DNA from 3 places in the Pseudomonas sp. AMR01 genome. Region 2 is predicted to be linked to each of the others. Evidence: riboswitches for the same ligand, from Rfam matches in the RefSeq annotation. Region 2 holds a riboswitch; each other region holds the start of a gene.

Region 1 (10,002 bases), on a different contig from region 2:
AAACCAACCCCTTACCACCCAAACAGGTCTACCATGCCACCCCGGCAATGGTTCTACGCACCACCGCCCTCCATTTTTTCAAGGTACCGCCAATGTCCATCGACCAAATCTCCCTCCCTAAAGGCGTAGGCCCTCACTCCATCAAGCTGCTCGACGCCATCACCGGTGCTTCCACCCACGAAGAACTCAACCGCGCTGGCGGCAAGGCCGAGGGTTTTGTGTTGGGGCTGGAAGCGTCCAAGGCCATCAAAAGCCAAATCGCCGAGTCGTTGTATGTGGCTTACGACGACGCGGCGAGCAATCGCGCTAGTGAATTGAAGGGCTAGTCATCAGCCAGGGCAGGGTGCTTCGCGGTCGAGGAGTTTGGCCGTGAGGAGCACGCCCAGTTCGCTCAGTTGATGAATGGCGAGCGCGATGTCGCGGTGTTTGCCGCTCAGGTCTTCGGACAGGTCAAGCAGCAGGGTGCTGACCGAGGTGAAGGTTTCGTAGCTGTTGGTGATCAGGGTTTCGGTGCTGGCGTTCTGGATGACGCAGAAGAGGGTGCTTGAATCCGGCGTGACGTTAGACATGTTTGAATTCCTGTTTAGGGCTACCCCCTTTAGCTACTAAACATAAGGGTGGCAGCTGTGCGCAGGTTAGTAGACCGGGGAACTCAAACAAAAGCCGGCGCGCCCGAAGACGCCCTGCGCACAGCCACCGTCAAGCACAGACAATAACGCCTGATTGATTGAGCTCGTGCACATCGTTTGAATATACCTTCAGGCTACTAAACCCGATCACTGAACAATTCAGCGACCGAGCAACCTTAGAGAAGGCCACCCCCGCGCACAAGCCGGCGGATTCTGACGTACGCGTAGGCAAAGGAGCAAGGCAGCGACGCTTTGTTGCGCACTTCCCGGCAAGTTCCTACAGGCAATGTCCTCCCCTCGTAAAAAATCGCCGCCCTTCACAAAAGCCTTTCTCGCGTTGTTATAAAGTTGGCCCTTGGATCTGCCTCGATCATCAAGGACCCGCCATGACATTGACCGTCAACACCCTGCTCGAACTGGCCATGGCCAACCCCATTAACGCTGAAATCACCGCGCGCCTGCCAGCCCTCGGCGTGGACCAGTGCATGCTCACGGCAGGCTGTCTGTTTCAGGCGGTGTGGAACCATCAGTCGAATTTGCCTGCCGACCAGGGGGTAAAGGACTACGACGTCTTTTATTTTGATACCGACCTGTCCTACGAGGCGGAGGACAAGGTCATTCGTGCGGCCGAGGCGTTGTTTGAGGATTTGGGCGTAAACGTTGAGGTGAAGAATCAGGCGCGGGTTCATCTTTGGTATGTCCAGCGGTTTGGCCGGCCCTATCCGCAGTTGCACACGGCCAGGCAGGGCGTGGATCGCTATCTGGTGGCGGGCACGTGCATCGGGTTGGAGATTGAGACGGGCGAGGTGTATGCGCCGTATGGGTTGGAGGATGTGGCGCAAGGGGTGTTGCGGATTAATCCGCATCATCGGGAGCCAGAGTTGTTTGCGGCGAAGGCCCGCAGTTATCAGGCGCGGTGGCCCTGGCTCAGGATCGTGACGCCGGATCAGGCTTTTTGAAAAGCTGTCAGCACAGTTGCTCCGAGCGTGGATCGCAGTGAACTTTTACCCGCGTGTTGGGCGTCCAAGTTGGAAATGATCAGCAAAGGACAGACGATGACCTTCTTTATTTTCCTGCTAGCCTGCGCCGCCGCCGCGAGCACCGGCATTATTTTCAAGCCGGGTGCGTGGTATGAGTCCCTGGTAAAACCTAGCTTTACGCCGCCCAATTGGTTGTTCCCGGTGGCGTGGACGATCATTTATTTGCTGCTTGCCTGGGCCGGTTACCGGTTGAGCCTGATACCGGGCAGCCAGATCGTGCTGGCGCTGTGGGCGGCGCAGATTGCGTTGAATACGCTGTGGACGCCGGTGTTCTTCGGCGCGCATCGCCTGTTCGCGGGGATGGTGGTGATCTCGCTGCTGTGGGTAACAGTGGCGACCATGGTGGTGCTGGCCGTGCGCCTGGATTTGATCACGGGTTTGATGCTGTTTCCGTATCTGGTGTGGCTGAGTGTGGCGGCGGCGTTGAATTTTTCGATTTTGCGGAATAACCGTTGATGGCCCATAAAACCTGGCCTGCCAGCGAGCCTGAGCTGGAGCAGATGCGCGCATTCAATAAAAAACTCGCGTGGATGCCGCGTTTTAAAATTCGCAACCGCGTCACGCCGCGCTTGATTCAGGCGCTGCTGCGCGTCCGTCAAAAGGTCAGAAAACAACACCCGGCGCAAACCCGGCTGGTCAGCGTGGGCGGCGTGCAAGTGCCCGTGCGTATCCTGCGGCCAGAGGGTGAAGCCAAGGGCGTGGTGCTGGATATCCACGGCGGCGGCTGGGTGGTTGGCAATGCGCAAATGGACGATGACCTGAACCTGGGCATGGTGCGCGCTTGCGACGTGGTGGTGGTGTCGGTGGATTATCGGCTGGCGGTGGATACGCCGGTTGAGGGGTTGATGGAGGACTGTTTGGCGGCTGCGCGTTGGTTGCTGAGTGAGCCCGAGTTTGCGCAGTTGCCGGTGATTGTCGTCGGTGAGTCGGCAGGCGGGCACCTGGCGGCGGCGACGTTGCTGGCGCTGAAACAATGGCCTGAATTGCTCGCACGGGCGAGCGGGGCGGTGCTGTATTACGGCGTTTACGATTTGACCGGCACGCCCAGCGTGCGTACGGCAGGGCCGGACACTCTGGTACTGGACGGGCCTGGGATGGTTGAGGCACTGCGCATGCTGACGCCGGGGTTGAGTGATGAAGCGCGTCAGCAGGCGCCGTTGTCGCCGTTGTACGGTGATTTTACGGGGCTGCCGCCGGCGCTGATGTTTGTGGGGGCGCTGGACCCGTTGAAGGATGACACGCTGCTGCTGGCTGAGCGGTGGCCGTCGGCGCAAGCGCATTTGCTGCCGGAGGCTGCTCATGGGTTTATCCATTTTCCGGTGGCGATGGGCGCGGAGGTGTTGCGGTATGGCCATGATTGGATCACGCAGCAGATCGATGCTTTTTATGCGGGTGGGAAGTCCTCGCAGGATTTTGGGAGGTAGCCCCAAACGCACAGCACGTCAGCCCGTAGATTTCTTCCGTGTGGTCAATGAATGTTCGTGGCAGCAGCCCCCCTTTTTAGCGGGCCGCTTGCCACCACTCTAAATACCAGCCCTTTTCAGGTCTTTGGACATCGGCGGTATATGGCTGATACCAGCCCGTTAAGGTCGAATACTGCCCCTGTGGCGAGCGGGCTTGCCCCGCGTTGGGCTGCGAAGCAGCCCCATAACCAGCGACCGAGGCGCATCTGACTCACCGCATTCCTCCTTTCAGGGTCGCTTCGCAACCCAACGCGGGGCAAGCCCGCTCGCCACAGAGTGCTTATCGCCTGTTCTATCTGACGACCTTGAAGCTATTTAAATTTCGTCGCAAGAACCGGATAGTCACCGATGCCAAGGTTGCTGCCTGATAGGCACTTACCTCAAGAGGCACTCCTCATGAACTTGCGCATCACCGGCCTCGCCCCGGACCCTTTCCGCCCACTGTTTGGCCTGCCCGATGCTGAACTCGCCGCGCGTGGCATCAGGCGTTATCGCGTCGACTGTAAGCCAGGCTTTCCTGATCGTATAGAAATGAAGGACGCCGAGGTGGGCGAAACGGTGTTGCTGCTCAACCATGTGTGCCAGCCTGCTGACACGCCGTACCGCGCGTCCCACGCGATTTTCATTCGGGAGTGGGCAACACAGGCCTACGATGCGGTAAATGAGGTGCCTGAGGTCATGCGCGTGCGGTTGCTGTCGCTGCGGGCGTTTTCGCAAGAGGGCATGATGCTGGACGCGGAGGTGGTGGAGGGGCGGGTGATGGAGCCTGTGATTGAGCGGATGCTGGCTGATCCGCAGGTCAGTTACCTTCATGTGCACAATGCGAAGCAAGGGTGTTATTCGGGGCGGGTGGATCGGGCTTGGGGGAGTTGAACTTAAAAGCTGATTATTGAGTCGGGTTGATCAGGTGTTCTACTTTCATCACAAGGACTTCACCATGCGCGAATTCACTCTGCATTACCGGTTCAATGGCCAGCCCCGCACCCAGGTGTTTGAGCTCAAGCAGTCTGAATTGGCCGTGCATGAGGCCGCGATGCATCTGCTGGCGCTGCATTTTGGTGACGCCGAAAACGGCTTGATCATGCCCCCACCGGATGCGATGCCGGAGGCGGTGCTTGCGCAGGCAGAAGTGGTGGGTATTACCGAGGTGAAGGTTATATGAGCGTGCGGCCTGTGATTCGGGCGGCCACTGGCGCCGATATTCCTGACGTGTTGACCTTTGTCTTGCAGGCCCGTGCCGAGCTTTTTCCGAAGCTCAGCGCCGCTGGAATGCCGGATGATTTAGCGCGTTTTGAGGCGGTCTATCTTGGGGGTGGCGGGAAATTTCTCGTCGTCTGTGATGAGGATCAGATCGTCGCGGCTGTCGGTTATTTGCCGTATGACGGGCGATTTTCCCAGCTTGATTACCAGGGTCGAAAGACGGTGGAAGTGGTGCGGCTGTTTGTGCTCCCGCCGTTTCGTCGTTCGGGTTTGGCGGGTGAGTTGTATCGTGCGCTGGAGGGAATGGCGCGGGCGGATGGGGTTGAGGTGATGTACCTGCACACTCATCCATTTCTGCCTGGGGCGGTTGATTTCTGGGTTCGGCAGGGGTTCGATATTGCCGACATCGAAGCTGATCCGGTGTGGCGGACGACCCATATGCAGCGGGTGCTGTAGGTTCCCAAGGTGTATCAGACACTTCGTAGTGGCTGGTTCTGGGGCTGCTACGCAGCCCAACGCGGGACAAGCCCGCTCGCCACAGAGAGATTCGCCAGCCTCTAAAAGTTATGTAGATGCCTATGCTGCGATAGCGGTGGGTCAGGCAATATTTTTTCGGCAGTGCGGCCGTCTTCGCAGGCAAGCCAGCTCCCACATTTGAGCTATGGTGTTTTGGAAGTCTGTGGTCAGGCCGTTAGTTGGGGCGCAGCCGCAGTATTTGCGCGCCGTCGAACGGGTCTGTCAGGTAGTGCGCCTGCACGCCGAAGGTGTCTTGCAACCTCTGCGGTGTCAGCACTTCCAGCGGTTTGCCCAGCGCGACTAATTGCCCGCGATCGAGCACGGCCAAACGATCGCAGGTGAGCGCCTGATTCAGGTCGTGCAGGGCAATCAGGGTGGTCACGGGCAGCGCTTGCACGCCTTTCAAAATGCCCAATTGATGCTGAATATCCAAGTGATTAGTCGGCTCATCCAGCAGTAAAATCTGCGGCCGTTGCGCCAGCGCGCGGGCGATGTGGACGCGTTGGCGTTCGCCGCCGGAGAGGCTGCGCCAGGCCCGCTGGCTCAGGTGGGTGGCGTCGACGTCATGCAAGGCTTGACGCACGATGGCGTCGTCTTCGCCTGACCACGGGCTCAGCGCCGACAACCACGGTGTGCGGCCCAACGCGACGGCGTCGAACACGCGAATGGCGTCGTCGGTATCCGCCTGTTGTTCCACAACCGCGAGTTGTTGCGCGATAGCACGGCGGGACAAATCACCCAGGCGCCGCCCCCCCAACCGCACTTCGCCGGATGCGGGCGCGCGCAACCCGGCGAGCAACTTGAGCAGGGTGGATTTGCCCGAGCCGTTCGGCCCGACAATCCCCAAGGTCTCGCCCGGTTCAATGTCCAGGTGAACATCGCGCAGCAATTCAGCCTCACGCACTTTGAAGCCCAGCCCGCGGCAACTCAGCACACTCATCGCGCATTCCTCCGGCCAATCAGGATCAGCGCAAACACCGGTGCACCGACCAGTGCGGTCACCACACCGACCGGAATCACCTGGCCCTTGATCAGCGTGCGCGACAGCACATCCGCCGCAATCAAGAACAGCGCGCCGCCCAACGCACTGGCGGGCAACAGGCGCGAATGCCCGGTGCCCAGCAGCAGGCGCACGGCATGCGGAATCACCAGCCCGACAAAGCCGATAGAGCCGACAATCGACACCATCACCGCCGTCACCAGCGCCGCGCAACCCACCAGCACGAACTGCACGCGGCGCACCGGAATGCCCAGGGACGCCGCCGAGTCGGTGCCGAAGGTAAACGCATCCAGCGCGCGACGGTGCCACAGGCACACCGCCAACCCCGCCACAGCCACCGGCACCGCCAGCCATACCGACGGCCAGCGCACGCCGCTGAGGTTGCCCAGCAGCCAGAACATGATGCCGCGCGCCTGCTCGGAACTGGCCGACTTGGTGATCAGGAACGCGGTCAGCGCGTTGAACAGCTGCGAACCGGCGATGCCCGCGAGGATGACCTGGCCGGTGCCGCTGGTGGAGCCGCTGGCCCGCGCCAGCAAAATCACCAAGGCGAACGCGGCCATGGCGCCGACAAACGCACCCGCCGACAGCGAAACCAAACCGCCGCCCACGCCGATCAGCGCTACTAACACCGCGCCGGTCGAAGCGCCGGCGCTGATGCCCAGCAGGTACGGATCCGCCAACGGATTACGCAACAACGACTGCAGGATCACCCCGCACGTCGCCAACCCGGCCCCGCACGCGGCGGCGACCAGGGCGCGGGTCAGGCGGTAGTTCCACACCACGCCTTCGTCGATCGGGTCGAGCACATACCCGGCGGCCCAGAGTTTGTTGGCGAGCACTTGCAGCACCACCTGTGGCGAGATGGCGGTTTCGCCGATAGCGACGCCGGCGAGGACGGCCGCCAGCAGCAGCGCGAGGGCGAGTAGGCTGCGCATCATTTAGGCAGGTCGTAGCCGTCGATGGCCGTGGCCAGTTGTTCGAGGCCGTCAAACATGCGGATGCTGGCCTGCAACGCGAGGGCGTCGAGGATGATGATGCGATTGTGTTTGACGGCGTCCATGTTGCGGGTCACTGGGTCGCTGCGCAGGAAGGCGAGTTTCTTTTCATGGTCGTCGGCCGGGTAGCGGCGACGGTCCATGCGTGCGATGACGAGGAAGGTAGGGTTGGCCTTGGCGATGGTTTCCCAGCCGACGGCGGGCCACTCTTCATCCGACTGCACCACGTTGTGCAGGCCGAGGGTTTCGAGCATGAATTGCGGAATGCCCTTATGGCCCGCCACGTACGGGTCGCTGGCCATCTCGGAACTGGAGAACCACACCAGTGCGCTGGCCTGTTTTAGGCCTTTGCTGTGCACGGTGGCGACGGAGTTGGCCAGGCGCGCCTTGAGTTCGTCGTTCAGTTGCTGGCCGCGACCCTGTACGTCGAAAATCTCGGCCAGTTGGCTGATGCTCTTGTAGATCGTCGAGATGCGAAACGGCTCCAGCCGGGTGCCGTCGGCGCCGACCAGGTTGTCCTTGCCTTCGCAGTCGGAGGGCAGCAAATAGGTGGGGATTTTCAGCTCGTGGAACTGCTCGCGTGTGCCCACTACGCCTTGCGGGCCCACCACCCATTCCAGCTCGGCGGCCACCAGTTGCGGGCGCTTGGCGATGACGGCTTCGAAGCTGGGCTCGTTATCAGCCAGGCGCGCGATGTTGTCGTTCTGCGCCTTGAATTGGGGCAGCACGCTGTTGAACCACAGCGAGGTGCCGACCACCTTGTCGGCCACGCCCAGTGCGTAGAGCATTTCAGTGGCGGCCTGGCCGATGGTGACGCTTCGCGCTGGCGCTGCCGGGAAGGTCAACGTGCTGCCACAGTTCTGCACGGTCAGCGGGTAGTGAGTCGGGGCCGCGTGGGCCAGGGCACAGAAGCCCAGGCCGGTGAGCAGGGCGGTAACGCGTGGCAGCATGGGGAAATCTCCGTGGACCGTACGTGAAGCTGGGGAGGTACGGTTGGGAAATCCACCCTCAAACACTGCGATTGTGGCAGGCGAGGACGTCCTTCCCGGACACCCCGCCGGTTAGTGAGTTACTGGGCCGGCAGGTCTCCTGACTGATGCGTCGTCGCCGCGCTCCGGCCTTCCCGAGCAAGGCTCAGTGGCGTGTTGGAGCAGGCTCAGCACCTACAGTTGCGGGGGCAGTTTCGATTGACGTCGCGGGCGGCGTTTCGAATTCCCTATTAGTCCCGTTTGGGAACCGGCGCGGTATGGTAGTCGATCGGGCCGGGCAGGGGGAGCCTCATAGGCCCGCAAACCAGCTGCTTCAGCCTGCGGGGTCTCTATCTGCTGATATAGGGTGTAGGCTAAGGGACTGTTCATCAGATATTAGTCAGTCATGCCCACGCTTAGCGAAGAGAGCCGCCGGATCGTAGCTTCTCTGGCGCACCGTGTTGGTCCGCACGCTGACACTGCAAGCATCGCCGAGGCGATTGTGTCGATTTTGCAGGATATGGGCGCTGCACTTGCCCCCATCATCGGCCAGCAGGGCGTTGCCGCGCTGTACCGCCGCAGCCTCCATTTGTGCGTCTCTAACCATCCACGCCTGGCCCGCACCTATGACAGTGTGCTGGCCAAGATGGACCTGATGGCCCTCAAATCCGTACTCGTGGAGCAAAACCAAACCGATGCGCTGTTCTTCGGTGAGGCGTTGCTGACGACCCTCTACGAGCTACTGACCACGCTGATCGGGCCCTCACTCACCGCGCGTTTGCTTGCTGACGTGTGGCTGCCTTCTTCGAGCGACACCTCTTCGCAGGAAATTTCGCCATGAGCACCAAAGTGACTATCAACCGTCTGGCCACGGGCGTGCCAGGACTGGACGAGGTCCTGGGCGGTGGCTTGCCGGAGTTGTCGTTCAACCTGATCGCCGGCCCGCCTGGCTGCGGCAAAACTACCCTCGCGCATCAAATGATGTTTGCCCTGGCGACGCCGGAGCGTCCGGCGCTGTTCTTTACCGTGCTCGGTGAGCCGCCCCTGAAAATGCTGCGCTATCAGCAGCAATTCGATTTCTTCGACAGTGAGACGATCAACCATTCAGTTCGCTATATCAACCTGGCCAGCGACACACTGGCAGGCGACCTGGATGAGGTATTGCGGCGCATTGTCAGTGAGGTGGAGAAATATTCACCGGCGCTGGTGTTTGTCGACTCGTTCCGCTCCGTGGTGCTGGCCAGCCAGACTCAGGACAACCCCAACAACAACTTGCCGCAGTTCGTTCAGCAACTGGGCATGTTGATGACCACCTGGCAGGCGACCACCTTCCTGATCGGCGAATATTTCACCGAAACCGACACCAACCCGATTTTCACCGTGGCCGACGGTTTGATCTGGCTGCGCCAAAGCGTCGAGCGCAACTCGATGGTGCGCAAGATGGAAATCATGAAGATGCGTGGCCAGCCAACATTGCCGGGCCTGCACACCTTCCGTATTGCCACCTCGGGCATTGAGGTATTCCCGCCGGCTGCGCGCGACCCGTCGGTTGAATCGCCGCCGACGTTCCCGATCAAACGGCTGAAAATGGGCGTGCCGAAACTCGATGAGATGCTCGGCGGCGGCCTGCCTCGGGGCTATTCGTTGCTGGTGGCCGGGCCTTCGGGTTCGGGCAAAAGCATTTTGGCGTCGACCTTTTTGGCCGAAGGCGCGCGCAATGGGGAAACCGGGGTGATTGCGGTGTTTGAGCAACGCCCCAACCATTCGCAAAGCCCTCAATTGGCGACGTTGATCAAGAACGATCAGGTGGGCTTGGTGGACAGCCGCGCGCCGGACCTGTCCATCGATGAAATTGTGCAATTGCTGCTCAGCGAAATCAGCCGCTTGAAGGCGACGCGTGTGGTGATTGATTCGCTGTCGGGCTTTGAACTGGCGCTTGCGCCGACCTTTCGCGCAGATTTTCGCGAGTCGCTGTCGCGCATGGTCACCGCGCTGACCGGGGCCGGGGTCAGCGTATTGATGACCTCGGAGCTGGAAGACCGCTACACCGACCTGCGTTTCAGCCCTTATGGCACCGCCTTTTTGACCGACGCGATCATCGTGCAGCGCTATATCGAGGTCGAGAGCCGTCTGCTGCGCATTATGGCGGTGGTCAAGGTGCGCGCCAGCGCCCACTCCGACGAGCTGC
Region 2 (10,002 bases):
AGCCCGAGAGGGTCATGCACCTGCTCGCCGAGCATCTGCAAGCCGCCGCAAATACCCAGCAACTTGCCGCCATAACGCAAATGCCGCGCCACGGCGGTGTCCCACCCATTGGCGCGCAAATACGCCAAATCACTGCGCACACTTTTCGAGCCCGGCAAAATAATCAGGTCCGCCGCAGGGATCGCCTGCCCCGGCCCGACAAACTGCAGATCCACCTGCGGATGCAAACGCAGCGGGTCAAAATCGGTGTGGTTGCTGATACGCGGCAACACCGGCACTACCACCTTGAGCACCTGCGCCGCCTTGTCGATCTGACGTCTGTCGATACCGTCTTCAGCCTCCAGATGCAGGTCCATCACATACGGCAACACACCCACCACCGGTTTGCCGGTGCGCGCTTCCAGCCAATCCAGCCCCGGTTGCAGCAGTGCGATATCGCCGCGAAAGCGGTTAATGATGAACCCCTTGACCCGCGCCTGCTCAGTGGGCGACAGCAACTCAAGGGTGCCGACCAAATGGGCAAACACACCGCCACGGTTGATATCGGCGATCAACAACACCGGGCAATCCACCGCCTCGGCAAAGCCCATATTGGCGATGTCATTGGCGCGTAGGTTGATCTCCGCCGGGGAGCCCGCGCCTTCTACCATCACCACCGGATACGCTTCGCTTAACCGCGCGTGGGAAGCCAGCACCGCCTGCATCGCGATGGCTTTGTAGTCGTGATAGGCCACCGCATTCATGCTGGTGACGGCACGGCCGTGGATGATCACTTGGGAGCCGGTGTCGCTGTTGGGCTTGAGCAGCACCGGGTTCATGTCGGTGTGCGGCGCCAGGTTAGCGGCCTGGGCCTGCACGGCCTGGGCGCGACCGATTTCGCCGCCCTCGGCGGTGACTGCGCTGTTGAGCGCCATGTTCTGTGGTTTGAACGGCACGACCGCCACACCCTGGCGCACCAGCCAACGGCACAACGCAGTGACCAAGGTACTTTTGCCGGCATCGGAAGTGGTGCCCTGCACCATCAACGTAGTCATGAGACTTCCTTGTAGGCGGCCAGCGCTTCATCGACTCGCAGCCACTGCGCCTCGGTGTCGGGCAAACCAAAACGCACACTGCTGTCATGGATAAACAAGCGCAACAGAATGCCGCGCTGGGCCATGAATTCGTGCAGCCGTTCGGCGTGAGGGGTGATCAGCCATTGAAACAAGGCGCAGCCACCGTGGGGTTGAAAGCCGTGGCGCTCGAGCAGCTCAAACAAACGCTGGCCGGCTTCGATGCAGCGAAGACGTTGGCGTGTGTGCCCAGCGGTATCGCGCAAGCACGCCTGGCCGATTACCCGCGTCGGCCCGCTGACGGCCCATGGCCCGACCTGCTCGGCGAGCAATTTGAGCAACCTGCGCTCGGCCAGCACGAAGCCCAGGCGCACACCGGCCAGGCCGAAGAACTTACCGAAGGAACGCAGCACAATCAGCCCGACTTGATGGGCGTGGCTCGCCAGGCTCAGTTGTGGAGTGACGTCCATAAACGCTTCGTCCACCACCAGCCAGCCGCCGCGCTGCGCCAGCCGCGAGTGCCAATCGAGCAGGCGCTGCGGCGCCAGGCTCAACCCCGTGGGGTTGTTGGGGTTGACCACCACCAGCACGTCGAGGCCGTCGAGGAAGAAGTCGACTTCCTGTTCCTGCACCTCACGCACCACGTACCCGGCACGGCGCCAGGCTTCGGCATGCTCGGCATAGCACGGCGACAACACGCCGACCTTGCCGGTGCGACGCAGGCGCGGCAACAGCTGAATCGCGGCCTGGGAACCTGGCACCGGCAACACATGGGCGGCGCCGTAATATTCGCTGGCGGCTTTCTCCAGGCCATCATCGGTTTCCGGCAACCGCGCCCAGGCGCGTAGAGGGATTTCGGGGATCGGCCACGGCCATGGCGCCAGGCCGCTGGACAGGTCGAGCCAGTCGGCCTCGGCAATCCCGTACTGCATCGCCGCCTTGCGCAGCCGGCCACCGTGTTCAAGCATAAAATTGCGCCCCTGCACAAAGGATCAGCAGCCATAACCATACGCCGCGCTGCACCAGTTGCCAGCCTCGGTCGATGGCATCGGCATCGGCTGCCGGGCCTTCTCCCAGTTGCGGGCGCTGATGCAACTCGCCGTGATAAATCGCCGCGCCGCCCAGTTCGACTCCCAGTGCACCGGCGCCCGCCGCCATCACCGGCCCGGCATTCGGGCTGTCCCATGTCGGGCCCTGGGTGCGCCAGCATTTGAGTGCCAGTCGGGTGTTGCCCAATACCGCGTAGGTCAACGCCACCAGACGTGCAGGAATGTAGTTCAGCACATCGTCGATTTTGGCCGCTGCCCAGCCGAAGCGTTCGAAGCGTTCGTTGCGATAGCCCCACATGGCGTCAAGGGTATTGCTCAGGCGATAGAGCACCACGCCCGGCACACCGGCGACCACAAACCAGAACAGCGCGGCAACCACCGCATCGCTGCCGTTCTCCAACACTGATTCGGTGGCGGCGCGGGCAACTTCGGTGCTATCCAATTCAGTGGTCTGGCGGCTGACCAAATAGCTCACGCGTTTGCGCGCTTCGTCCAGGTCGCCGCTGCGCAGGGCCTGGGCCACCGGGATCACGTGTTCACCCAGGCTGCGCATGCCGAGGGCGCAGTACAACGCCAGAATTTCCAGCACCCAGCCGATGTACGGCGCCCACGACAAGGCGGTGGCCAGCAATGTCAGCGGCACGACAGCGATGAACCACGCGGTCACGCCATGGCTGCGCCAGCCACGGCCGCCGGCATTGAAACGTTTCTCGATGCGCCCGGCGAAATTGCCGAACGCCACCAGCGGATGCCAGCGCTTGGGCTCGCCCAGCAACGCGTCCAGCGCCACTGCCGCGACACACAGCAAGGCCACACTCATTGACTCACTCCCCACACATTTTCATACAACATGTCACTCAGCGGCCGTGGATCGGTCCAGCCTTCGAGCTGCAACATCGGTGCCGGGTAGAACGCCTCTACCGGTCCCAGACACAACACCGCCAGGGGTTTTGCGCCGGGTGGCAAGCCCAGCAAGTCGGCCAGGGCCTGAGGCTCGAACAGCGAGACCCAGCCCATGCCAAGGCCTTCGACGCGCGCCGCCAGCCACAGATTCTGGATCGCACAGGACAGTGAAGCCATGTCCATTTCCGGCAAGGTGCGACGACCAAAGATATGACGCTCGCGATCATCCATCAGCGCCGCTACCAACACTTCGGCGCAGTCATGAATGCCTTCGACCTTGAGCTTCATAAACGCGTCGGAGCGCTCGCCGAGGGCTTCGGCGGTGCGGATGCGCTCTTCCTCCACCAACTGCTGAATTTTCCCACGCAGTTGTCGGTCGCTGATGCGAATGAAGCGCCAGGGCTGCATCAATCCGACACTGGGCGCCTGGTGGGCAGCCTGGAGCAGGCGGTGCAACAACTCGGGAGCGACGGTGCCACCGGTGAAGTGGCGCATGTCGCGGCGTTCGGCGATGGCGCGGTAGACGGCGTCGCGGTCGGCTTGAGGGAAGGCGTTGTCGGTCATGGCCCTATCGCGGGCAAGCCCGCTCCCACAGTTGACCGAGTTGAAACACCCTCCAGTGTGGGAGCTGGCTGGCCTGCGATGGCGGCCTCCCGATCAGGCGCAAACAATGCGGCCACAGCAGCCGGATTCGACGGAAAATAAAAGTGCACATAGGAAGCCGTCATCCGCCCCTGCCGATAAACCGATTCGGCACCGCGCCCGCCATTCGGGCTCACGCCACGGGCAATCGGCTCCCACTCGGTGCTGGTCAGCGAATGGTGATAGGTGTGGCCACGCAATACACCTTCCGGCAGCTCGACGCTTTGCAGCGCCAGGGCCGCCAGTTTTTTCTGCATCACCGCATCGCCTTGCAGCAGGCCAACCAGCTCGGCGCGGGTACCGTCGACATCGGTGAGCGAATCGAGCAGATAGAGCATGCCACCACACTCGGCCAACAACGGTTTGCCGGCGGCGTGATGGGCGCGAATCGCATCGAGCATCGGGGTATTTTCCGACAGCGCCGTGTGGTGCAGTTCCGGGTAACCACCGGGCAGATAGAGGCTGTCGGCGTCGGGCAACTCGCGGTCGTGGATCGGCGAGAAGAAGTGCAACTCGGCGCCCATTGCCCGCAACAGGTCGAGGCTGGCGCCGTAGGTGAAGGCGAAGGCCTCGTCGCGGGCCACAGCAATGCGCACGCCCGTGAGCAACGGCTCGGCCTTGATCACTTCCGGTACGGCAAAGGTCACCGGCGGCGGCACGGCGACTTCGCAACTGCTGCCCAGCGCTTGAGCGGCGGCGTCCAGGCGCATGTCGAGGTCATTTAGCTCGCTGGCTTGCACCAGGCCCAGATGACGGCTGGGCAATTCGATCCCGGTTTCTCGAGACAATGCGCCGTACCAGCGCAAGCCTTCAGTGAGGCTGCCTTCCAGCAGTTGCGCGTGGCGCAGGGTGCCGACGCGGTTGGCCAGCACGCCGGCGAACGGCAAGTCGGGTTGATAACGCGCCAGGCCCAGGGCCAGCGCGCCAAAGGTCTGAGCCATGGCCGTGCCGTCGATCACGCCGAGTACCGGCACGCCGAAGTGGCGCGCCAGGTCAGCACTGGACGGCGTGCCGTCGAACAGGCCCATCACGCCCTCGATCAATATCAGGTCGGCCTCGCCTGCGGCTTCCCACAGCAAGCGGCGGCTTTCCTGTTCGCCGACCATCCACATGTCCAATTGATACACCGGCGCACCGCTGGCGCGCTCGTGAATCATGGGGTCGAGAAAGTCCGGCCCGCATTTGAACACGCGCACCTTGCGCCCCAGGTTGCGGTGCAAGCGCGCGAGTGCGGCGGTGACGGTGGTTTTGCCCTGGCCGGACGCCGGTGCGGCGATCAGGACAGCCGGGCAATGACGGGGCTGATTCAAAGTTCGACGCCCTTCTGTGCCTTGATCCCGGCTTGGAACGCGTGCTTGAGCATGCCCATTTCGGTGACGGTGTCGCCCAGCTCAATCAGCTCAGGTTTGGCGCCACGGCCGGTGACCACCACGTGTTGCATCGGCGGGCGGGCTTGCAGGTCGCTGAGCACCTGGTCGAGGTCGAGGTAGCCGTGCTTGAGGGCGATGTTCAACTCGTCCAGCACTACCATGCCGATGGCGGGGTCTTGCAGCAGTTCGCGGGACACGACCCACGCGGCTTCGGCGGCGGCGATGTCGCGCTGGCGGTCCTGGGTTTCCCAGGTAAAGCCTTCGCCCATCACATGGAAACGTACTTGTTCGGGGAAGCGACGGAAGAACATCTCTTCACCGGTGCTGTGGCGGCCCTTGATGAACTGCACCACGCCGCACTGCATGCCGTGGCCCATGGCGCGGGCGAGCATGCCAAACGCCGAGCTGCTCTTGCCTTTGCCGTTACCGGTGAGCACCAGCAACAATCCGCACTCGTTGGGGGAATTGGCGATGCGCTCGTCGATCACGGCTTTTTTGCGCAGCATGCGCGCCAGGTGGCGTTCTTCGCGGTCGGGGGAATCAGTCATGGCAGCTCTCCGTTGGGGCTGGACAAAAACGGCGGGCAGGAAAAAGACAAAAACAGACAGCCAAGCATCGCCCACCGTGATGCTGTTGGATGATCCAGGCCGGTCTCCGGGCTCATGAGTGGCGCTCTCGTGGAGAGGGCAACCGACGATGCGCCTTCCCATATCGCGTGCGATACAGTGGCAAAAAGCACCGTTTTCACTCATTTACCGTTGCGGGGGCAGCGCCGGAGTTGCGGCAGCACTGTGTACAAGTGCGCTCACTCACCGGCTTCCCTGTTTCACTCTGTCGACCCACGGGCCACAGAGCACCTGGAACAAGCCGCGAAGGTTAGTGGGTTGGGGGTGGAGCGTCAATTAAAGCTGGCCTTGCACTTGAACCATCCCACTGCCGCACTCCTCTACCCTTACAGGTATTCAGGAGAAAACCATGCATAAAACAAGACTTGCCTTACTGATCATGGTCGCCGGCACCCTCGCCGCCTGCGGTGAAAGCTCTACCTTGCAGGTGTCCGACGGCACCGGGCCTTCGCCCAAATTGCCGGAGCCGAACAAAACCCTGATCCCCACCGTGAACATCGCCCCGGCAATTGGCTGGCCTGATGGCATGAAGCCGACCGCCGCCGCAGGCACCCAGGTGGCTGCGTTTGCCGAAGGGCTCGATCACCCGCGCTGGTTGTATGTGCTGCCCAACGGCGATGTGCTGGTGGCCGAAACCAATGCACCGCCCAAGCCGGATGATTCCGCAGGCATACGCGGCTGGGTAATGGAAAAGGTTATGGGCCGTGCCGGCGCGGGCGTACCCAGCCCGAACCGCATCACGCTGCTGCGCGATGCCGACCACGATGGTGTGGCCGAAACGCGCACGGTGTTTCTGGAAAATCTGAACTCGCCCTTCGGCATGACCCTGGTGGGCAATGACCTGTATGTGGCGGATTCGGACAAGCTGCTGCGTTTTCCCTACCAACCGGGCGAAACCGTGATCAAGCAGGCCGGTACAAAGGTCGTCGACTTGCCAGGTGGCAGCATCAACCACCACTGGACCAAAAACGTGGTGGCGAGCAAGGACGGCAGTAAGCTGTACGTGAGCGTTGGCTCCAACAGCAACGTTGGCGAGAACGGCCTGGCGGCCGAAGAAGGTCGGGCGGCGATCTGGGAAGTGGACCGTGCCACGGGCCAGCACCGCATTTTCGCCTCAGGCCTGCGTAACCCCAACGGCATGGCCTGGGAACCACAAAGCGGCAAGCTGTGGACCGCAGTGAATGAGCGCGACGAGATCGGCAGCGACCTGGTTCCGGACTACATCACCTCGGTCAAGGATGGCGCGTTCTATGGCTGGCCATTCAGTTACTACGGGCAGCACGTGGATGTGCGGGTAAACCCGCAGAGCCCGGACCTGGTGGCCAAGGCGATTGCGCCGGATTACGCCGTGGGCCCGCATACCGCATCGCTGGGCCTGACGTTCGCCGAGGGCAGCAAACTCCCTGCGCAGTTCAGCAACGGCGCGTTTATCGGCCAGCACGGTTCGTGGAACCGCAAGCCGCACAGTGGCTACAAGGTGATTTTCGTGCCGTTCGAAGGTGGCCAGCCTAAAGGGCAGCCGGTGGATGTGCTGACCGGGTTCCTCGACAAGGACGAGAAAGCCATGGGCCGGCCGGTGGGCGTTGTGATTGATCAGCAGGGGGATTTGCTGGTGGCAGATGATGTGGGGAATAAGGTGTGGCGGGTGTCGGCGGCTAAGTAGCCGATTTCAAGCACAACACAAAGCAAATGTGGGAGCTGGCTTGCCTGCGATAGCATCGCCGCAGTGCAACTGAGACACCGAGTTGACTGCATCGCAGGCAAGCCAGCTCCCACACTGGTCTCTGTGTGCCTTTACGGGTTGCGCGCCAGATTGGCCGGCAACACGCGCTTGGCGCTCAGGTAGGCATTCTGCCAATACGCCTTGGACAAGGTGTCCAGCTTCACCGTACCGCCCGTCTGCGGCGCATGCACAAAGCGGCCTTCGCCCACGTAGATCCCGGCGTGGCTCACACGAGAACCGCCACCCGTGGCAAAAAACAGCAAGTCACCGGTTTGCAGGTTTTGCTCGCTGACGTCTTGCGCACGCATCACGATCAGTTCACGGGTGGTACGCGGCAGGGAGATCCCGGCGGCGTCGCGGAACACAAAACCGATCAGGCCGCTGCAATCAAACCCGGAGTCCGGCGTATTGCCGCCCCAACGATACGGCGTGCCGACCAGGCCCAGCGCGCGAAAGAGCACGTCTTCAGCCGCAGGCGAATAGTTTTGGACGGAATAGTTGAACACCGGCTTGGGCTTCACTGCTACGGGAGCAGCGGGCGGCGGCGGACGGCTTGAGCAGGCGCTGAGGAGCGCGGCGCAAACGAGAAGAATGAGGCGGGCCGAGTTCGACATGTGCAGAACAATCCTGGTCTGGATGCGGCTTTCGCTGCCGAAGGCTGAAAACCAGAACGCGCAAGCAAAGCTCGCGCGAACGGATTCCAACAATATCCAGGGATTCTAGCGCTTACACATCAAACTTCAAGTATCACTTTAACTTTACTTACTAGCGGTAACCGTCGTCGGGGCCATGGCGAGTGCGCGCTTGGCTTCAATGAAGGTTTTGCTCCAGTAACTGTCACCCAGGTTGTCGACGCGAACACCACCACTGCGACGGCTGCTGGAGTGGATAAACTGGTTATCGCCCAAGTAGATACCGGCGTGGCTGACACGGCCACGGCCTGCTGTACTGAAGAAAAGCAGATCACCGGGCTTGAGGTTGTTGCGTGCGACCAACGGTGCATCCACGTTGATCATTTCGCGGGTCGAGCGCGGCAGGTTCATGCCGGCTTCTTCACGAAACAGGTAGCCGATAAAGCCACTGCAGTCGAAACCGGCTTCAGAGGTACCGCCGAAACGGTAACGGGTACCGATCAGGGACATGCCGCGTTCAAGAATGCTGTCAGCCAGAACGGGAAGCTGGTAAGGCTTGCGACCAGCAAAGTTGACCAATTCTTTTTCGGTTGCCCGTTCTTCATTGTAAAGAGCTTCCTGATAAACAGAGGAAGACTGCGATGCAACGAATTTGGCTTGGGATTGTTGTTGGCTTTTTTGCTGCTCGACCACCTGCTGAGGGTGGGAGGCGCAACCAAACAAAAGGGTTACAAGTGCGAGAGGCACGAGGGGTGCGAAGCGATTTAGCATGGGCACGACCGTGGCTGGTATGTAAAGAAGCCGAGACTATGCCCACTATCAGATCGATTTGCAAATTCAATCGTGATCTATGTGACTTCTGGTTTGAACGATGACATCTAAGCCCTTAACTCCCCATTGATGGCATTTGCGTGGCAATACCGGCCCAAACGCAGGCTTTCTGGCACCTGAAATTTGCCGAAAGCCCCGGTTTGACTGGGCTGGCTACCAGCCGAGAGTTTCTTTCAGGAAGGGAATGGTGAGCTTGCGCTGGGCCTGCAACGAGGCCTGATCGAGCTGTTCGAGCAAGTCGAACAACGCGCTCATGCTGCGGGTGCCACGTGTGAGGATAAAGTGCCCGACTTCGTCAGTCAGGTGCAGGCCGCGACGGGACGCGCGCAATTGCAGGGCGCGCAATTTGTCTTCGTCAGACAAGGGGCGCATCTGGAAGATCAGTGCCAGGGTCAGGCGCGACTTGAGGTCAGCCAGCTTCACCGGCAGCTCGCGCGGCGAGGTGGAAGCGGCAATCAACAAACGTCGGCCGCTGTCGCGCAGGCGATTGAACAGGTGAAACAGCGCCTCTTCCCACTCCGCCTTGCCGGCGATGACTTGCAGGTCATCAAGGCAGACCAGTTCGTATTGTTCGAGGTGGTCGAAAATTCCGATACCGCGATCCATCAACTCGGCCAGCGGTAGGTAAACCGCCCGTTCACCCATCTGCTCAAAGCGCAGGCATGCTGCCTGTAACAGGTGGGTACGCCCCACGCCGTGCTTGCCCCACAGATAGATCAGGCTTTCAGTCCACCCGGCGTCGGCTTCGCAGAGCCGCTCGACATAGCCGAGTGCAGCGGCATTGGCGCCTGGGTAGTAATTGATGAAGGTGGCGTCGTCACGCAGACGCACACCCAAGGGCAGCTGAATCGGTTTCATGCTGACTGAACGGCTCCAAACGAGCCGTTGGTGGCCTCTGTGTAAAGTTTGCAAAGTTTATACCCGTGACGCTGGGCGCACAATGCAACAGACCGCAAGCAAAATCAAAGGTTTGCGTTACTTGGGGCGATTTGCGCAAATAGCCTTGCCGCCTGCCCCAGAAACGACAAACCCGGCCGGAGCCGGGTTTGTGATGCAAAGGTTACAGTTTGGGGTCTTCGACCCCGGCGTACGCATCCGAATGCTTGTACAGATCATGCAGATGGCGCAGCAGCACCATGATCACCGCCGCCACCGGCAGAGCCAGCAAGATGCC
Region 3 (10,002 bases), on a different contig from region 2:
GCTGGGTGTACCGGCCGATGATTTACGCCAGCGAGGTCAGCGTTTGTTGAACTTGTCCCGGGGCCTGTTCCGCCTGGACCGGGTCGACACGTTGTCGGAAATCCATGGCAGTCGCGCCGTGGACAGCGCCGAGCGGCGGCTGCAGTACCGCATCGGCATGCGCAACGTCTGGCCCGATGGGCTGGAGCTGCCGGGGCAGCCTTCGTATATGACCTATGCCCGGCCGATCGAGGGGCAACGGTTGATCGAGGCGCGCGACAGCGTACTTGCCGCGGAGGCCAGTGATGCGTTCTATGAAAGCCTGATTTCCCGCGATTACTGGATCAACTATCTGAAAGGGCAGTATCCCGAAGTGTTCGAGGCATTGGAGACGAATGCGCTGAGCAGACAAGAGGCGCTGGAGGACGAACACAGCGATCGGGTAGCGGGCACTGCGAGTCAGGAGCGATACGAGGTGGCGCTTAACCTGTTGGAGGTCGAGTTGGGCAGTACGCGGGCGCAAAGGCTGATGGGGCTGTCGCGCCAGGAGGCACTCATCTTGACTCCCGAGACTCAGGCAGGGCCGCCGGCATCGCCGCAGCCTGGCCCGTCAACCCGCCAATAGCCGGACGCCCCGCAGCCCGGCGCTGTCAGGCGCCGAGATGAGGGGTGGCAGAGAGCGACGGCTCAGTTGTCATAACCCAGGTTCGGCGCCAACCAGCGCTCGGTGATGCTCAGGTCCTGGCCCTTGCGCGAGGTATAGCTTTGCACCTGGTCCTTGTCGACCTTGCCCACGGCAAAGTATTGCGCCTGCGGGTGGGCAAAGTACCAGCCACTGACCGCCGCCGCCGGGAACATCGCGTAATGCTCGGTGAGGAACACGCCGCTGCGCCCGGCTTGCATTTCGCGGGCCTCTGGGTCCAGCAGTTGGAACAACTGGGCTTTTTCAGTGTGGTCCGGGCACGCCGGGTAGCCAGGGGCAGGGCGGATGCCGCTGTATTGCTCCTTGATGAGGGCCTCGTTGTCCAGCTGTTCGTCCTTGGCGTAGCCCCAGTGTTCTTTACGCACTTGCTGGTGCAGCCATTCGGCGCAGGCTTCGGCCAGGCGGTCGGCGAGGGCCTTGACCATGATCGAGTTGTAATCGTCGCCGGCGTCCTGATATGCCTTGGCGACTTCCTCGGCACCGATGCCGGCGGTGGTGATGAAACCACCGATGTAGTCGGTCACGCCGCTGTCCTTGGGCGCGACAAAGTCGGCCAGGGAGAAGTTTGGCTTGCCATCGGTCTTGATGATCTGCTGGCGCAGGTGATGCAGTTTGGCGATCGGTTGGCCGTCGTCACCGTAAACTTCCAGGTCATCGTCCTGCACCTGGTTGGTCGGCCAGAAGCCGAACACCGCGCGGGCGCTGATGAGTTTTTCGTCGATCAGTTTCTTGAGCATTTCCTGGGCGTCGGCGTAAAGCGCGGTGGCGGCTTCACCTACAACCTCGTCAGTCAGGATGCGTGGGAATTTGCCTGCCAGGTCCCAGGAAATAAAGAACGGCGTCCAGTCGATGTAGTCGGCCAGGACGTTGAGGTCGATATTGTTTAGCACCCTGGCGCCGGTAAAGGTCGGCGTCACCGGGGTGTAAGTGCTCCAGTCGAACTGCGGCTTCTTGGCAATCGCCGCCGGATAGCTCAGGCGTTCGGTGCGGGCGCTGCGGTTCGAGGTGCGCTCACGCACGTCGATGTACTCCAGGCGAGTCTTCTCGACAAAGCCGGCCTTCAATTCCTTGGACAGCAACTGCGTGGCCACGCCGACCGCCCGCGAGGCGTCGGTCACGTAGATCACCGCATCGTTGCTGTACTTGGGTTCGATCTTCACCGCCGTGTGCGCTTTGGAGGTGGTCGCGCCGCCGATCATCAGCGGCAAATGGAAGTTCTGGCGCTGCATCTCGCGGGCCACGTGCACCATTTCGTCGAGGGACGGCGTGATCAGGCCAGACAGCCCGATGATGTCGCACTTCTGCTCCCTGGCCACTTGCAGGATCTTCTCTGCCTGCACCATCACGCCGAGGTCGACGATGTCATAGCCGTTGCAACCGAGCACCACGCCGACAATGTTCTTGCCAATGTCGTGTACGTCGCCTTTCACCGTGGCCATCAGGATCTTGCCCTTGGCTTCCGGCTTGTCGCCTTTTTCCAGCTCGATGAACGGGATCAAGTGGGCCACGGCTTGCTTCATCACGCGCGCGGATTTCACCACCTGGGGCAGGAACATTTTACCGGCGCCGAACAGGTCGCCGACGATGTTCATGCCGGACATCAGCGGGCCTTCGATCACCTCGATCGGGCGCGCGAAGGATTGGCGCGACAGCTCGGTGTCTTCGACGATGTGCGTGGTGATGCCCTTGACCAGGGCATGCTCCAGGCGCTTGTTCACTTCCCAGCCGCGCCACTCTTCGGTCTCGGCTTCCTTGACGCTGCCGTCGCCCTTGTACTTGTCGGCGATGGCGAGGAGGGCGTCGGTGCCTTCCGGGGTGCGGTTGAGCACCACATCTTCCACGGCGTCGCGCAGCTCGGCGGGAATCTGGTCGTAAATTTCCAGCTGGCCGGCGTTGACGATGCCCATGGTCAAGCCGTTGCGGATCGCATACAGCAGGAACACCGAGTGAATCGCCTCACGCACCGGGTTATTGCCGCGGAACGAGAACGACACGTTGGACACGCCGCCGGAGGTCAGCGCGTACGGCAGTTCGTCGCGGATGTAGGCGCAGGCGTTGATGAAGTCGACGGCATAGTTGTTGTGCTCTTCGATACCGGTGGCGACCGCGAAGATGTTCGGGTCGAAGATGATGTCTTCCGGCGGGAAGCCGACGTCATTGACCAGGATGTCGTAGGAGCGTTTGCAGATTTCTTTCTTGCGCGCTTCGGTGTCGGCCTGGCCGGCTTCGTCGAACGCCATCACCACCACCGCCGCGCCGTAGCGCTTGCACAGTTTGGCGTGGTGAATGAACTGCTCCACGCCTTCCTTCATGCTGATGGAGTTGACGATGCCCTTGCCCTGGATGCATTTGAGGCCGGCCTCGATCACTTCCCACTTGGAGGAGTCGATCATGATCGGCACACGGGAGATGTCCGGCTCGCCGGCAATCAGATTGAGGAAGGTCACCATGGCCTTCTTCGAATCGAGCATCCCTTCGTCCATGTTGATGTCGATCACCTGGGCGCCGGCTTCCACCTGCTGCAGGGCGACTTCCAGGGCTTCGGTGTAGTTGTCTTCTCGGATCAGCCGGGCGAACTTGGCGGAACCGGTGATGTTGGTGCGTTCGCCGACGTTGACGAACAGCGAGCTGCGATCAATCGTGAACGGCTCCAGACCCGACAGGCGGCACGCCTTGGGAATGTCCGGGATCGCGCGCGGCGCATAACCGGCTACGGCCTTGGCGATGGCTTCAATGTGGCCCGGCGTGGTGCCGCAGCAGCCGCCGACAATGTTCAGGAAGCCGCTTTGGGCGAATTCTTCGATGACCTTGGCAGTTTCCGACGGCAGTTCGTCGTACTCACCGAATTCATTGGGCAAACCGGCGTTCGGGTGCGCAGAAACGTGGGTGTTGGCCTTGTTCGACAGTTCTTCCAGGTACGGGCGCAGCTCGCTGGCTCCCAAGGCGCAGTTCAGGCCCACGGAAATCGGCTTGGCATGGCTAACCGAGTTCCAGAACGCTTCGGTGGTCTGGCCCGACAAGGTGCGGCCGGAGGCGTCGGTGATAGTGCCGGAGATCATGATCGGCAGTTCGAAGCCCAGCGCTTCATACACACCTTGCACGGCAAAGATCGCGGCCTTGGCGTTGAGGGTGTCGAAGATGGTTTCGATCAGGATCAGGTCGGCGCCGCCCTCGATCAGGCCTTTGGTGGCTTCGGTGTAGTTTTCCACCAGCTCGTCAAAGGTCACGTTGCGGTAGCCGGGGTTGTTCACGTCCGGCGACAGCGAGCAGGTGCGGCTGGTCGGGCCGAGCACACCGGCGACGAAACGCGGCTTGGCCGGGTTTTCCAGTGTCTTGGCGTCCGCAACCTTGCGTGCGAGGCGTGCGCCTTCGACGTTTAATTCGTAGGCCAGTTCTTCCATGCCGTAATCGGCCATGGACACACGGGTGGCGTTGAAGGTGTTGGTTTCGAGGATGTCGGCGCCGGCATCCAGGTAGGCTTTTTCGATGCCGCCGATCACGTCAGGGCGGGTGATCACCAGCAGGTCGTTATTGCCCTTGACGTCGCTGGGCCAGTCGGCAAAGCGTTTGCCACGGTAGTCCTGTTCTTCCAGCTTGTAGCTTTGGATCATCGTGCCCATACCGCCGTCGAGGATCAGGATGCGTTCCTTGAGGGCTTGATGAAGGGCGTGCAGACGAGCGCTACGATCGGACATGGGACTACTCTGGTCAGGCATTTCGGAGGGTGTGAATCATAGCAAACCTGTGCCAAATTAGAGCATGTACAGGTTTTGCATGAATATCGCTCATGTTGTTGTGGCGGCTTGCCGTGACAAGCGCAACAACTGTTGGGCACAGACCTTTCGGCTGGGCCGGCATTTGGGGCTCTCGCCAAAGTGACCCGCTGAAAGAGCCGAACCGATATCAGGCCTAACGCACCAACGGATAAGCATCCAAAAATAACCCGACAAAAACACTAGGACTTTGTACCTGCGCAACAATTTGGCGTAAACTCCCGCCAAGCCTGTGAGGAGTTTCCATGACTGCCATAACCATTACCGACGCCGCCCACGATTACCTGGCTGACCTGCTGTCCAAGCAGAACACCCCGGGTATCGGCATCCGCGTCTTTATCACCCAGCCCGGCACCCAGTACGCAGAAACCTGTATTGCCTACTGCAAACCCGGCGAAGAAAAACCTGAAGACACCGCCCTGGGGCTGAAAAGCTTCACCGCGTACATCGACAACTTCAGTGAAGCCTTCCTTGACGACGCCGTAGTCGATTACGCCACCGATCGCATGGGCGGCCAGCTGACCATCAAGGCCCCCAACGCCAAGGTGCCGAACGTCAACGCTGACAGCCCGGTCAACGAGCGCATCAATTACTACCTGCAAACCGAGATCAACCCGGGGCTGGCCAGCCACGGCGGTCAGGTCAGCTTGATCGACGTCGTGGATGACGGCATCGCCGTGCTCAAGTTTGGCGGCGGCTGCCAGGGCTGTGGCCAGGCGGACGTGACCTTGCGTGAAGGCATCGAGCGCACCCTGCTCGAGCGCATCCCGGAGCTCAAGGGCGTACGCGACGTGACTGACCACACGCAGAAAGAAAACGCCTACTACTGAGTAAGGTGTTCACTGCGAACATAAAAAACGGCGCCCCGTGAGCGCCGTTTTTTATGCCTGAAATTCAATACCTTACACAATCTATCTAACAAAACAGCTCAACTGTGGGAGCTGGCTTGCCTTCGATAGCGTTTTACCCATGATTGAATTATGGACTGATACACCGCCATCGCGGGCAAGCCCGCTCCCACAGGTTTTTGCATTCATGCCATTGCTTATTCAGGGGCGATAAAGGTGAGCGTGGCCTGCGCGGTACAGCGAGGACTCGCTGAAACTGTCGTCTGCCAACACTCGGCCAACTAGGATCAACGCCGTGCGCCGAAACCCTTTCGCCGCCACCTTCGCCGCGATATCCGTCAAGGTGCCGACAGCCCAGTCCTGATCCGGCCAGGTCGCGCGGTGCACCACGGCAATCGGGCAATCCGCGCCGTAATGCGGCAGCAGTTCAGCGACGATCTTCTCCAAATGGTTAACTCCCAAATGAATCGCCATGGTGGTGCCGTGACGCGCCAGGCTGTCGAAATCCTCACCTGCCGGCATGCTTGTCTTATCGGCATAGCGCGTCAGGATCACGCTTTGGGCAATGTCGGGCAGCGTCAACTCGGCCTCCAGCAGCGCCGCGCAGGCTGCCACCGCCGTAACGCCCGGGATGATCTGGAACGGGATGCCCAGCGCCCGCAGGTGGCGAATCTGTTCACCAATCGCGCCATACAGACTCGGGTCGCCGGAGTGCACGCGCGCCACGTCCTGACCGTTGGCGTGAGCCGCCTTGATCAGCTCAATAATCTGTTCCAGGTGCAGTTCGGCGCTGTTGACCACGTGTTGCGCCTGATGACCTTCCAGCACCGCCGCCGGCACCAGTGAGCCGGCATAAATGATCACCGGGCAGCTGCGGATCAGCCGCTGGCCTTTGACGGTGATCAATTCCGGATCGCCGGGGCCGGCGCCGATGAAGTAGACGGTCATGGGGGGTTCCTGTCGAAAAACGGGCGAGCATGAAAAGTGCTCATGATCGGGCGCACTGATTATCGGGATTTTAGCCTGCGCAAGCCAATGCAAAGGTGGCCTGGGCGGTTTTTTTGCGGGTGATCAGCAGCCGCGAAGGGGCGTTGCAGAGGTGTTCAGCCAGGGCCAGGGCCGCGCTTTCGGCGATGCCGTAACAGCCGGTGTGGGCAAACGCCACGTCGGATGTGTGGCTCAGGCGGCCCTTATAGGGGGCCAGTTGTTCTGCGCTGAAACATTGAAAGGGCAGGCTCAGGTGTTCGGCCAGAGCGAGCAACCCCGGCTCATCCTGTTTGCGATCAATACTGGCCAGGGCGGTAATGCGCGAGCGCTCAATACCGCCCTCGGCGAGGGCGGCGTCAAACAGCGCCAGCAGGGTGTGAACGTCACAACCCCGTTGGCAGCCCAGGCCGACCACCAGGGTCATGCCGAGTATTGACCGTCGCGGTTGCGGCGAAACAGCCAGGCGCTGATCAGGCCCAGGGCCAGCCAGAACGCCACGTTGGTCAACTGCGAGGCAATCTTGAACTGCGCTTCCAGTGCCTCCGGCGCCAGCATCGAATGCACCTCAGGCTGCGGCGCGCCGATTACATGCGGCACCGCCAGGATCGCCACGCCCAACACTTTCAACAGCCAGCCGCGGCCAAACACCAGCAACGCGATACCGGCAGCCGTGGACGCGGCGGTGCCGATCCACCAGACCTGGCGCTGTGCCAAATCAGCAGCGGCGGTACCCGGCAACTCAGGCGGCAGGCCCAGCGTGGGCGCCAAAACAAAGGTCGCGTAACCCGCCAAGCCCCATAACAGGCCCTGGGCCGCGCGGGTTGGCGCGCGCAAGGTGTAAAGGCCAGCCAGCATCAGCGCAAAGCCCACGGCAACCACCAAGTTGCCGCCGGTGGTCGACAGCACGCGCTGCCAGCCGTCTTCCGGTTCCCAAGCTTGGGCGTCGTGAGTGTGCGCCGCTGCGCCAGGGGCATGTTCATGCGCTGCCGGAGCCTTTTCAAAGGTCTCCGCCTGCACAATCAAAGGGGCGACCCAGAAGCTTTGCAGCAGGGTCAGCAACAGGGCGGCGAGCAGGCCGGTAAAACCTGCGGTCTGGGCAATGCGCTTGATCATGTCGACAGGCCTCAGTGGCACGGGAACGCGGCGCTGTGGCGAGTATCGTGGGCGGCGTTGTGCACCGCTTCGATGTGCGAGAAACCGGCGAAATACACCAGGCACGCGCCGAGGATCGACGCGCCGATGGCGGCGGTCAGGCGTTGGCTCAAGGTGGCGGTGCTGCTGGCGGTGTGCGAGGTGCTACTGATGATCGACATGGCGCGTCCCTTCTGGGTTTCAGGGTGACGCAGGCGCATAAGACCCCGCGAGCCGGGCACGCAGGGTTCGAACAGCGCCCGCCCACCGCGGGTTTGTTATCTGATTTTTTCGGGCCGGTCTCCGGGCTTGCGAGGGGCGCTCTGCGGGAGAGTCAGCCTGAAAACGTCGCCTTCCCATGCCCAAGGGGCACAGTGGATATGACGTTTCGCTCGCTTACCGTTGCGGGGGCAGCACCGGACTGTCGTGTGAACATGAGTCACCGGTTTCCCGTTTCACCCTGTGAAGGGCACCCGAAACAAGGCGGGTAGGAAAGCATGCAGAGCGGCGGTAGTCAAACTGACCGAGCACCTGTAGCCTTGCACCTTCGAGGTTCTTCGACCGAGGTCGAAGCTAAGAAGGGAACACGGTTCAAGCCGTGGCTGCCCCCGCAACTGTGAAGGGTTTAACTGACTGCCACGCCACTGCCACTACGGCGGGAAGGCGCAGCCGGCGCCGGTCGAGAGACCCGCAAGCCCCAAGCCAGGAGACCTGCCTCGTGACCGATTTTCTACTTTAACCGGGCGGGGTGATCCGGTGACGAAATCAGCTGCTGCGCGCTGTCGCAGGGCCTATCGTCCCGTATGCCCGCCCCAAAGGGCATCCGATGAAAACACTGGCCAAACTCCCCGTCACCATCGTTACCGGCTTTCTCGGCTCGGGTAAAACCACCTTGTTGCGCCACATGCTCGACAACGCTCAGGGCCGTCGCATTGCCGTGATCGTCAACGAGTTCGGCGAGCTGGGCATCGACGGTGAAATCCTCAAGCAGTGTTCCATCGGTTGCACCGAAGAAGAAGCCAACGGCCGCGTCTACGAACTCGCCAACGGTTGCCTGTGCTGCACGGTTCAGGAAGAGTTCTTCCCGGTGATGCGCGAGTTGGTGGCGCGTCGCGGTGACCTCGACCACATCCTCATCGAGACCTCGGGCCTGGCCCTGCCAAAACCCCTGGTGCAAGCCTTCCAGTGGCCGGAAATTCGCAGCGCCTGCACCGTTGACGCGGTGATTACCGTGGTCGACAGCCCGGCCGTAGCCGCTGGCACGTTCGCCGCGTTCCCGGATCAAGTAGACGCTCAGCGCAAACTCGACCCGAACCTGGACCACGAATCGCCGCTGCACGAGCTGTTCGCCGACCAACTGGCGAGCGCCGACCTGGTCATCCTCAACAAATCCGACCTGATCAGCCCGCAAGACCTGGCCCGCGTGCGCCTGGAAGTCGCTGAAGAATTGCCGCCAGCGGTGAAAATCATCGAAGCGAGCAGCGGTCGCGTGCCGCTGGACGTGTTGATCGGCCTGGGCGCAGGCTCCGAGGAACACATCGACGGGCGCCACAGCCATCACGATCATCACCACGAAGGTGAAGACGATCACGACCATGACGCGTTTGACTCGATCTCCATCGACCTGCCGCAAGCTGACGAGTCGCTGCTGCTCGACGCCTTGACCCAGCTGGTGGTGCAGCACGGCATCCTGCGCGTCAAAGGCTTCGCGGCGATCCCGAACAAGCCGATGCGCCTGTTGATTCAGGGCGTGGGCACGCGCTTCGACAAGCATTTCGACCGCGCCTGGGGCGCTGACGAAGCGCGCATCACGCGCCTGGTGCTGATCGGCCAAGAGCTGGATGCGGTGGGCCTTGAAGCGCAATTGCGCGCCGCGCTCAGCGTTTAACCCATGCACCTGCTCAGGACTCAGCCCGGTGGTTTTGTCGCGGACGACAATATTGCCGACCTCGGCCAAACCCCCGCTGAACTGGTGATCCTGTGCAGCGGTGATTCGAGCCTGGCGCTGCTCGCCGAAGCGGCGCAGCAGTTGCCCGACGACTACCCCAGCGTGCGCCTGGCCAACCCGATGCAGGTGCAGAATCACGCTTCGGTCGACCTCTACGTCGATGAGGTGCTGCGCCACGCCAGGGTCATCCTGATTTCGCTGCATGGCGGCATCGGCTATTGGCGTTACGGCATCGAGCGCCTGGTGGAGTTGGCCGAGCGCGGCGTGCAGTTGATCCTCGTGCCGGGGTGTGATCGCCCCGACCCGGAACTCAGCGCTTTGAGCACAGTGGGTGTGGCTGAGCGCGACCGCCTGTGGCACTTCCTGCGCCAGGGCGGCATGGGCAATGCTCTGGATTTTTATCGCTGCCTGGCCAGTGAATACCTGGGTCGCGACTATGCCTGGGCCGAACCGCGCACCCTGCCGCGCACGGCGATTTATCACCCGCGTAAAGCCGACGCTCGCTTGAATGATTGGCAAGCGGATTGGAACCCCGAGTTCCCGGTGGCCGCCGTGCTGTTCTACCGCTCGCATTTGCAGGCGGCCAATACCGGCTTTATCGACGTGTTTTGCCAACGCTTGCAGGCGGCGGGC

Evidence for each region. A riboswitch is a leader RNA that binds a small molecule or an ion and turns the genes downstream of it on or off. The one in region 2 is predicted to bind cobalamin.
Region 1: linked by a shared signal. The riboswitch ahead of Q7C20_RS18840 (ABC transporter substrate-binding protein) and the one ahead of cobO (cob(I)yrinic acid a,c-diamide adenosyltransferase) in region 2 are both predicted to bind cobalamin.
Region 3: linked by a shared signal. The riboswitch ahead of Q7C20_RS20960 (CbtB-domain containing protein) and the one ahead of cobO (cob(I)yrinic acid a,c-diamide adenosyltransferase) in region 2 are both predicted to bind cobalamin.

Annotation. Positions count from the first base shown of each region.
Region 1 is NZ_JAUTYR010000022.1:54,227-64,228, forward strand. It holds gene Q7C20_RS18790 (hypothetical protein) at 93-326, shown strand; gene Q7C20_RS18795 (DUF6124 family protein) at 330-569, opposite strand; gene Q7C20_RS18800 (nucleotidyltransferase family protein) at 1,016-1,588, shown strand; gene Q7C20_RS18805 (TspO/MBR family protein) at 1,685-2,125, shown strand; gene Q7C20_RS18810 (alpha/beta hydrolase fold domain-containing protein) at 2,125-3,093, shown strand; gene Q7C20_RS18815 (DUF1203 domain-containing protein) at 3,529-4,005, shown strand; gene Q7C20_RS18820 (hypothetical protein) at 4,070-4,294, shown strand; gene Q7C20_RS18825 (GNAT family N-acetyltransferase) at 4,291-4,788, shown strand; gene Q7C20_RS18830 (ABC transporter ATP-binding protein) at 5,024-5,788, opposite strand; gene Q7C20_RS18835 (FecCD family ABC transporter permease) at 5,785-6,789, opposite strand; gene Q7C20_RS18840 (ABC transporter substrate-binding protein) at 6,786-7,796, opposite strand; cobalamin riboswitch at 7,908-8,102, opposite strand; gene Q7C20_RS18845 (hypothetical protein) at 8,221-8,655, shown strand; gene Q7C20_RS18850 (RAD55 family ATPase) at 8,652-10,002, shown strand, end outside.
Region 2 is NZ_JAUTYR010000008.1:127,637-137,638, reverse strand. It holds gene Q7C20_RS10370 (cobyric acid synthase) at 1-1,034, opposite strand, end outside; gene cobD (threonine-phosphate decarboxylase CobD) at 1,031-2,020, opposite strand; gene cbiB (adenosylcobinamide-phosphate synthase CbiB) at 2,013-2,921, opposite strand; gene bluB (5,6-dimethylbenzimidazole synthase) at 2,918-3,568, opposite strand; gene Q7C20_RS10350 (cobyrinate a,c-diamide synthase) at 3,565-4,956, opposite strand; gene cobO (cob(I)yrinic acid a,c-diamide adenosyltransferase) at 4,953-5,564, opposite strand; cobalamin riboswitch at 5,644-5,892, opposite strand; gene Q7C20_RS10340 (PQQ-dependent sugar dehydrogenase) at 5,992-7,305, shown strand; gene Q7C20_RS10335 (C40 family peptidase) at 7,437-7,979, opposite strand; gene Q7C20_RS10330 (C40 family peptidase) at 8,124-8,768, opposite strand; gene hda (DnaA regulatory inactivator Hda) at 8,982-9,686, opposite strand; gene Q7C20_RS10320 (AI-2E family transporter) at 9,889-10,002, opposite strand, start outside.
Region 3 is NZ_JAUTYR010000029.1:39,204-49,205, reverse strand. It holds gene Q7C20_RS20990 (NEL-type E3 ubiquitin ligase domain-containing protein) at 1-604, shown strand, start outside; gene metH (methionine synthase) at 667-4,377, opposite strand; gene nfuA (Fe-S biogenesis protein NfuA) at 4,701-5,285, shown strand; gene cobM (precorrin-4 C(11)-methyltransferase) at 5,505-6,251, opposite strand; gene Q7C20_RS20970 (cobalamin biosynthesis protein) at 6,322-6,714, opposite strand; gene Q7C20_RS20965 (CbtA family protein) at 6,711-7,403, opposite strand; gene Q7C20_RS20960 (CbtB-domain containing protein) at 7,415-7,603, opposite strand; cobalamin riboswitch at 7,698-7,913, opposite strand; cobalamin riboswitch at 7,955-8,155, shown strand; gene cobW (cobalamin biosynthesis protein CobW) at 8,248-9,309, shown strand; gene cobN (cobaltochelatase subunit CobN) at 9,313-10,002, shown strand, end outside.